Corallococcus sp. EGB: one gene and its partner. Each later gene encodes a partner of the first gene's protein in a complex. Links are inferred from orthologs where the notes say so. Each region holds a gene or a part of one and is shown in the gene's direction. Other genes may lie near its edges.

Evidence for each region. Proteins that work in one complex are often made in the same cells at the same time.
Region 2: the proteins of KYK13_RS20435 (region 1) and smc are in contact, whole or in part, in a crystal structure (PDB 3ZGX), measured with the Bacillus subtilis proteins. The link is inferred for Corallococcus sp. EGB from one-to-one orthologs.

Annotation. Positions count from the first base shown.
Region 1 is NZ_CP079946.1:4,913,906-4,918,034, forward strand. Bases 586-3,384 are described here. They hold KYK13_RS20435 (ScpA family protein), read left to right. Parts: upstream 586-1,478; coding sequence 1,479-2,291; downstream 2,292-3,384. Other genes in these bases: trpS (tryptophan--tRNA ligase), read left to right, coding at 586-1,276; scpB (SMC-Scp complex subunit ScpB), read left to right, coding at 2,278-3,273; KYK13_RS20445 (pseudouridine synthase), read left to right, coding at 3,301-3,384. In the rest of the region: KYK13_RS20425 (DUF4388 domain-containing protein), read right to left, coding at 1-17; more of trpS, read left to right, coding at 263-585; more of KYK13_RS20445, read left to right, coding at 3,385-4,129. UniProt on the Bacillus subtilis protein: Participates in chromosomal partition during cell division. May act via the formation of a condensin-like complex containing Smc and ScpB that pull DNA away from mid-cell into both cell halves.
Region 2 is NZ_CP079946.1:3,179,514-3,183,715, forward strand. Bases 1-4,185 are described here. They hold smc (chromosome segregation protein SMC), read left to right. Parts: upstream 1-376; coding sequence 377-3,985; downstream 3,986-4,185. Other genes in these bases: KYK13_RS13645 (hypothetical protein), read right to left, coding at 1-64; KYK13_RS13655 (hypothetical protein), read right to left, coding at 4,104-4,185. In the rest of the region: more of KYK13_RS13655, read right to left, coding at 4,186-4,202. UniProt on the Bacillus subtilis protein: Required for chromosome condensation and partitioning.

The DNA of each region.
Region 1 (4,129 bases):
CCCGTGAACGCTTCCATCCGTGGGCGCCCTCCAAGGCGGGGTCAACGTGCTCTGCCGACCACCAGGGTAGCGGGAGACCGGAGGCCCCTCAACCCCTCGGAACTGCTGGGCTTTTCCTGCCGGACCGCAATGTTCCAGGAAGGCATGGCGCGCGGATGTCCGCCATTGAAACGGCGCACCGGTCCCAACGGAAGGTTGCAGCGTGACGGCGGGTATGCGAACGAACCGTGTCCTCCACCCGTCATTCGGAGCGCGAATCGCGATGCGGATTCTCTCAGGCGTCCAGTCGTCCGGAAGGCTGCACATCGGCAACTACTACGGGGCCCTGCGGCAGTTCGTGCAGCTCCAGGACCAGGGCGAGGCCTACTACTTCATCGCCAACTACCACGCGCTCACCACCGTCCGGGACCCCAAGCTCGCCCTGGACCTCACGCGCGACGCGGCGCTCACGTACCTGTCCCTGGGCCTGGACCCCAAGAAGGCCGTCCTCTTCCGCCAGAGCGACGTGAAGGAGGTGCTGGAGCTCAACTGGATCCTCGGCACCGTGGTGCCCCAGGCCCACCTGGAGCGCGCCCACAGCTACAAGGACAAGGTCGCCAAGGGCATCAGCCCGGACTTCGGCCTCTACGCGTACCCCGTCCTCATGGCGGCGGACATCCTGCTCTACAGCGCGGATCAGGTGCCGGTGGGCAAGGACCAGATCCAGCACATCGAGTTCGCGCGCGACTGGGCCGTGAAGTTCAACACCCAGTACGTCCCGGGCTACGACCCGGCGGATCCGGAAGGGAAGGAGCGGGGGCACACGCCCGGCATCCTCAAGCTGCCGTCCGCCTTCGTGCAGGAGAACGCCGCCACGGTGCCCGGCATCGACGGACAGAAGATGTCCAAGTCCTACGGCAACACCCTGGAGCTGTTCGGCGACGAGAAGGACATCAAGAAGCGCATCATGTCCATCAAGACGGACTCCACGCCGGTGGACGCCCCCAAGCCCACCACGGACGCGCCGCTCTATGACCTGCTCAAGCTGATGCTCCCGCCCGGCGAGTTCTCCGACGTGGACGCGTCCTGGAAGGCCGGCGGCAAGGGCTACGGCGACTTCAAGAAGAAGCTCCTGGAGGCCTTCCACGTCACCTTCGGCCCCGCCCGCCAGCGCCGCCAGGAGCTGCTCAACGACCCGGGAGAGCTGGAGCGCATCCTCGCGGACGGCGCCGAGCGCGCCCGGGCCGAAGCCACCCGCCTGATGGACCGGGTCCGCAAGGCCGTGGGAATCCCCTGAACACCCGTTCCTGTTCAAATGTTTGACCCCCCCGGGAGGCATTGCTAAGGAGGTCTGTCCCCCCGGCGCCCGCTAAAGGCCGGATTTTCGGGCCCTTTCGCATGACGAAGTTCCCATCCCCCCAGAAGGACGCCGGCCGGTGAGCGAAGGTCGCAAGCCCCCACCGCCCGACGACCTCCCGCCAGACCCCGACGGGGAGGGATTGCCGCGCACGCCCGGAGACGCGTTCCGGGTGGCGCTGCCCAACTTCGAGGGTCCTCTCGACCTGCTGCTCCACCTCATCAAGGAGCACCGGGTTGACATCTTCGACATCCCGCTGGCGCTGATCACCGCCAAGTACCTGGATTACCTGGAGCGGATGCGGGAGCTGAACCTGGACATCGCCGGGGAGTTCCTGGTGATGGCCTCCACGCTCGCCCACCTGAAGAGCCGCATGCTCCTGCCCCGGCAGGACGCGGCGCAGGTGCCGGAAGGCGCGGACGTGCTCGCGGCGGTGGAGGAGGCGCAGGACCCCCGCGCGGAGCTGGTGCGAAGGCTCCTGGAGTATCAGAAGTACAAGGAGGCCGCGGAGCACCTGGCCAAGCAGGACATCCTGGACCGGGACGTGTTCGCCCGGAAGGTGCCCGTGGAGGCGGTCCCCATCCCTGAAGACGAGGTGGGGCTGCAGGAAATCAGCGTCCTCAAGCTGGTCGAGGCGCTCGACCGCGTGCTCGAGCGGCTGACGCCCAAGAAGACGCACGAGGTGGTGCTGGAGCGCGTCAGCCTGTCGGAGGCCATCCTCCGGGTGGCCGAGCGGCTCAAGAAGGACGGACAGGTTGTCTTCGAGGCGCTGTTCACTGAGGCGGCCACGCGCCAGGAGGTGGTCATCACCTTCATCGCCATGCTGGAGATGGTGAAGCGCCGCCTCATCAAGGTCTTCCAGGAGGAGCCCCTGGGCCCCATCCAGGTGACGCCCAACGGGGACGCGCTGGAGAAGCTCGTCCCCACGGAGGTCGACGAGAGTGACTACCGGTAACGGTCCCGACGACGCTGACGAGACGCCCGCCCCCGGCACGCCCGGCGGCCCCGGACAGTTCTCCGAGGAGGAGATCGCCGCCGTCACCGGCCCCGGCCCGGACGATGCGGAGCTGGACGGGGTGGAGCCGGCCGCCATCGAGGAGGACTCGGACGACAGCGTCCCGGACCTGCAATCCTCCTTCGAGAAGCTGGTCTCCAAGAGCCGCAACCTCTCCCCGGACCGCATCCGCACGGTGCTGGAGAGCGTGCTCTTCGTCGCCGAGCGCCCCCTCAACGTCGACGAGCTCTACCAGGCCACCGGCATCCCCCGGGACGCCATCCTCCAGGCGCTGGATCAGCTCTCCGGCATCCACCGCGAGGGCATCAGCGGCGTCGTCCTCTACGAGGTGGCGGGCGGGTGGCAGTTCCGCACGGACCCCCACTCCGCGGAGTACGTCCGGCGCTACCTCCGGGTGAAGCCGCAGCGGCTCACCCGCGCGGCGGTGGAGACGCTGGCCATCATCGCGTACCGCCAGCCCGTCACCCGGCCGGAGCTGGAGGACATCCGCGGCGTGGACTGCGGCGCGGTGCTCAAGGCGCTGATGGACCGCAAGCTCGTCAAGATCCTGGGCAAGCGGGAAGAAGTCGGCCGCCCCATTCTTTATGGAACCACGCGCGAGTTCCTGGAGTTCTTCGCGCTGAAGGACCTCTCCGCGCTGCCCACGCTCCGGGAGTTCCATGAGTTGACCCAGGAGCACCGGGAAATCGTGGAGAAGGAGGCGGCGCCGCCGGCCCCTGTGGCGGCGGGGACGGTGGCGGCGCTGTCGGACCCGGGGTTCACGAAGCGGATGGAGAAGAACGAGGCGGCCAGTGAGGCCGCCTTGGAGGAGCTGGAGGAGGCCATGGCGGCCGCGGAGCGGAGCCAGAAGGTCAGTGCCGGCATCCTGGAAAGCCCCCCTTCGCCCGAGAAGGGTGATAGCGAGGGGCCCAAGCCCGAGTGATGGGCGGCAACTGGAAGAAGGCACGGAATGGCGGCGGAACGTTTGCAGAAGTACCTGGCTCGCGCGGGAGTGGCTTCGCGCCGGCACGCGGAAGAACTGATCACCTCCGGTCGCGTCGGAGTGAACAATGAGACGGTGACGGAGCTGGGCAGCCGGGTGGAGCCCGGGGTGGACCTGGTGACCGTGGATGGGAAGCTCGTCACGCCGCCGGAGGAATCGTCGTACTACCTGCTGTACAAGCCCGTGGGCGTCGTGACGACGCTGTCGGATCCGCAGGGCCGGCCCACGGTGGCCAGCTATGTGGAGGAGACGGGCCGCCGCCTGTTCCCCGTGGGCCGTCTGGACTACGACGCGGAGGGCGCGCTGCTCTTCACGGATGACGGCGCGCTGGCGCACAAGCTCACGCACCCGAGCTTCCAGGTGCCGCGCACGTACCTGGCGAAGGTGAAGGGCACGCCGGACCAGCCCACGCTGGAGAAGCTGCGCGGCGGCGTGCGGCTGGAAGACGGCATGGCCACGCCGGTGTCGGTGGACATCTTCGAGAAGGCCGAGCGCAACACCTGGCTGAAGATCGTCGTGGCGGAGGGCCGTCCGCACCTCATCAAGCGCCTGTGCGCGGCGGTGGGGCACCCGGTGGTGCGCCTGTTCCGTCCGAACTACGCGGGCGTGGGCGTGGAGGGGCTGCGCCCCGGCGAGCTGCGGCCGCTGAAGGTCTCGGAAGTGAATCAGCTCACGGAGGTGGCGGAGGGCCGTGCGCAGCCGTCCGCCGCGGACCTGAAGCTGCCGCCGCGCCGTCACGGGCGCTCGGCGCCGGGCTTCAGCGAGGCGGATGACGACGACATCGAGCTGTCGATGG
Region 2 (4,202 bases), 1.7 Mb from region 1 along the record:
ACAGGCCGTTCTCCATGGGGAACCAGGGGTTCGGACAGGGGGCCGCCGTCGCCGCCGCCGCCATGTCAGACCGGGGTGCTACCTGGGACGTCGGGGACGCGCCCACGAGGAGCGACAAGGCAAGCAAGGGCTGGAACGTAGGACGCCTCCGGAAAGATCGAGTGGAAGGTAGGGTGGGACGACTGCTTTGCAAGGGCGGCGCGGGAACGCTCGCCTACCGGCCTGTAGCACTTGACATAGGGTCATGCGTGGCATGGTCACGCTTGATCCGCGGTGGGGTGCGTTGGTACTCCTGCCGAACGCTGCGGAGCCGATTTTCCGGCCTCGCGCGCGTTTTCACCCGCTTCACCGTCGGCCTGTAGGGAGGCCCGCTGGCATGCGAATCAAGCGCCTGGACATCACCGGCTTCAAGTCGTTCATGGAGCGGAGCGTCTTCTCCTTCGACGAGGGCGTCACCGGCGTCGTCGGCCCCAACGGGTGTGGCAAATCCAACGTCGTGGACGCCATCCGCTGGGTGATGGGCGAGCAGAGCGCGAAGAACCTGCGCGGCCGCGGCATGGAAGACGTCATCTTCAACGGCTCGGAGAACAAGCCGCCCCTGTCCATGGCGGAGGTGTCGCTCACCTTCCTCGTGGATGACACGGACACGCTCGCGCCCCAGTACCAGGGCTTCAGCGAGATCACCGTGACGCGCCGCCTCTTCCGCAACGGCGACTCCGAGTACCTCATCAACAAGACCGTCTGCCGCCTGCTGGACATCACCGAGCTCTTCCTCGGCACGGGCGTGGGCACCAAGGCCTACTCCATCATCGAGCAGGGCCGCGTGGGCCTCATCGTCTCCAGCAAGCCGGAGGACCGCCGGCACCTGCTGGAAGAGGCCGCGGGCGTCACCAAGTACAAGGCCCGCCGCAAGGCCGCCGAGCGCAAGCTGGAGGCCACCGAGGCCAACCTCCTGCGCGTCAACGACATCACCGGCGAGCTGGAGAAGCGGCTCGACACGCTGTCGCGCCAGGCGAAGAAGGCGGAGAAGTACCGCAAGCTCAAGGCGCGCATGCGGGAGATCGACCTGCACTCCGCCAGCCACCGCTCGCTGGAGCTGATGGCGGAGAAGCGCGTGCTCCAGTCGCGCCTGGAGAACCTGGGCGGCGAGGAGCGCGAGGGCCTGGACAAGGTGAAGGAGCTGGAGGAGGCCATCACCCGGCGCCGCGCGGAGCTGGACGCGGAAGGGGCGGCCCTCCAGCAGTCCGCCAGCGAGGTGCACGCGCTGGAGAGCGCCCTGCAGCGCGAGGCGCAGGAGCTGGCGTACGGCCGGCGCGACTTCGAGGAGACCGGCGCGCGCGTGGAGTCCGCGCAGGCGGAGCTGGACGCGCTGCTCGCGCGGCAGGCCGAGGTGGTGCAGACCATGACGGCCCGCGAGGCGGAGCTGTCGGGCATCGCCGGCTCGTACAAGGAAGACGAAGTGGCCATGCAGGTGGCCCTGGAGGAGCAGCGCCGCGTCTCCGTGCTGCAGACCGAAATCTCCCTGCGCCTGGAGCAGGAGCGGGCGGGGCTGGTCGCCGTGGCCACGCGCCTGGCGAACCACGAGAGCAACCTGGTCAACCTCGCGCGCCAGCGCGCGGACCTGGAGGCCCGCCGCGCGAAGCTCGCCGGTGAGCTGGAGGCCCTGCGCGTCCAGGAGCAGGAGCTGGACGCCGTGCGCACCCAGGCGGCCAGGCACGTGGAGGACACGCGCCACCTGGCCTCCGAGCTGGCCGAGCGCCGGGGCCACGAGGAGGAGGCCCTCACCCGCACGCGCGAGGCCTTCACGGAGAACGAGGTCCAGGTCATCGCGCTGCGCGAGGAGCTGAGCGACAAGCGCAGCCGCCTGTCGTCCCTGGAGGACATCCAGAAGAACTACGACGGCTTCGACCGGGGCGTGCGCGCCGTCATGGTGCGCGCCGCGGAGGCCGCCCGCGAGCAGGGCATCTTCGGCCTGGTGGCGGATGTCCTCACGGTCACCTCCTCGCGCTACGAGCGCGCGGTGGAGGCGGCCCTGGGCGAGCGGCTCCAGCACGTCATCGTGGACAGCCGCGAGAAGGGCGTGGAGCTGGTGGAGTACCTGAAGGGCCACGCCGAAGGGCGCGGCACCTTCCTGCCGGTGCCCTCCGGCGAGCAGGCCCGCGCCTACGTGGAGCCGGACCTCTCGCGCCCGGGCGTCCTGGCGCACGCGCTCAAGGAGGTGTCCTGTGAGCCCGCGCTGGAGCCGGTGCTCAAGCTGCTCCTGGGCGACGTGGTCATCGTCCAGGACCTGGCCGCCGCGCGCGAGTACGCGGAAGGCACCCCCACGGCGGTCACGCTCGTCACGCTGGACGGCGAGGTGTTCCGCGCGGACGGCTCCATCACCGGCGGCGAGCGCGAGGGCGCGGCGGTGGGCGCGCTCCAGAAGAAGCGCGAAATCGCCGAGCTGGCGGCGGAGGTCGCCCGGGTGGAGGAGCGCTACAACGAAATCCTGACCCGGCACTACACGCTCCAGAAGCAGATGGGGCAGGCGGAGGCCGTCCTCAAGGGCCTGGGCAAGGAGCAGCACGCGGAGGAGGTCAACCTGGCCAGCCAGGAGAAGGACCTCCACAAGGCGAGCGAGGACCTGGCCCGGGTGCGCGAGCGGCTGCGCTCGCTGGAGGCCGAGGTGGGGCAGCTGTCGCAGAGCCACACCGCGCTCGCCAACGAAGAGGAGTCCAGCCGCGGCGAGGTGGCCCACGGCCAGGCGGACCGCGAGGCGCGCGAGGAGCGCGTGCGCCAGTACGCCAGTGAGCTGGAGGGGCTGCGCCAGCGCGCGGACGCGGCGTCCGCGGACCTGATGGGCCTGCGCGTGAAGGTGGCCGCCGGCAGCGAGCGCGGCGAGTCCGCCCGCAAGGAGCTGGAGAGCCTGGTGGCCCAGCGCCGCGACATGGAGGCGCGCGTCACCCGCCTGCAGAACACCGTGGCGGAAGGCCGCGCCAAGGTGGACACGCTGCAGGGCCGGCTCGCGGAGCTGGAGTCCACCCGCGAGCAGCGGGCGGCGGAGCACCGCGCTGCCGCGGAGGCCCTGGAGGCCCGCCGCACCGCTCACACCACCGCCACGGCGGAGGTGCGCGACCAGGACACCGCCTTCCGCGAGCTGCGCGGACGCCTGGACGAGCTCATGCAGGGCCTGTCGCAAATCACCCTGCGCGAGAAGGAGATTGGCCTGGAGCTGGAGCACCTGGCCGCCGGCATCCGCGAGCGCTACCAGCTGGAGCTGTCCGCGGAGCTGCACAACTACCACCTGCTGGCGCCCCTCTCGCCGGAGGTGGAGAGCGAGCTCAAGGACCTGCGCGCGCAGGTGGAGAAGATGGGGGAGATCAACCTCACCGCCATCGACGAGCACGCGGAGCTGTCCAAGCGCTTCGAGTTCCTCTCCGCCCAGCGTCAGGACCTCACGGCGTCCATCAGCCAGCTGAAGGAAGCCATCGTCCGCATCGACGCGACGAGCCGCGAGCGCTTCAAGCAGACCTTCGACGTGGTGAACGACAAGTTCCAGGCCATCTTCCCGCGCCTCTTCGGCGGTGGCCGCGCCAGCCTCGTGCTGACGCAGGAGGGCCCCAACGGCGAGCCGGGCGTGGAGATTGTCGCCCAGCCCCCGGGCAAGAAGCTCCAGAGCGTCAACCTGCTCTCCGGTGGCGAGAAGGCCCTCACCGCCGTGGCGCTCATCTTCGGCATCTTCCTCATCAAGCCCACGCCCTTCTGCCTCCTGGACGAGGTCGACGCCCCGTTGGATGAGGGCAACGTGGGCCGCTACAACGACATGGTGAAGGAGATGAGCAACCAGTCGCAGTTCATCCTCATCACCCACAACAAGCGCACCATGGAGATCGCCGACACGCTCTACGGCGTCACCATGGAGGAGCCCGGCATCTCCAAGCTCGTCAGCGTGAAGATGCGCGAGGCCTCCGCGCACAACGACGACAAGGTCCCCGCCGCGTCGTAAGGCGCGCGGCAGGGGCAGGGCCCTCCTCGGGGCCCGGTGGCCGGAAAGAAGACGGGCGCCCCGGGATGTCCTCCGGAGCGCCCGTTCTCATTCCAGCAGCCGCGTGCCGCTCGCGCGACTACTTCTTCTTCGCGGGCGTGTAGCTCTTCTTCGGGCAGGCGCCCTGGTCCGCGGCCAGACGCTGCTGGGCGGCGGAGAGGTCCTTCTGGGTGTTGGC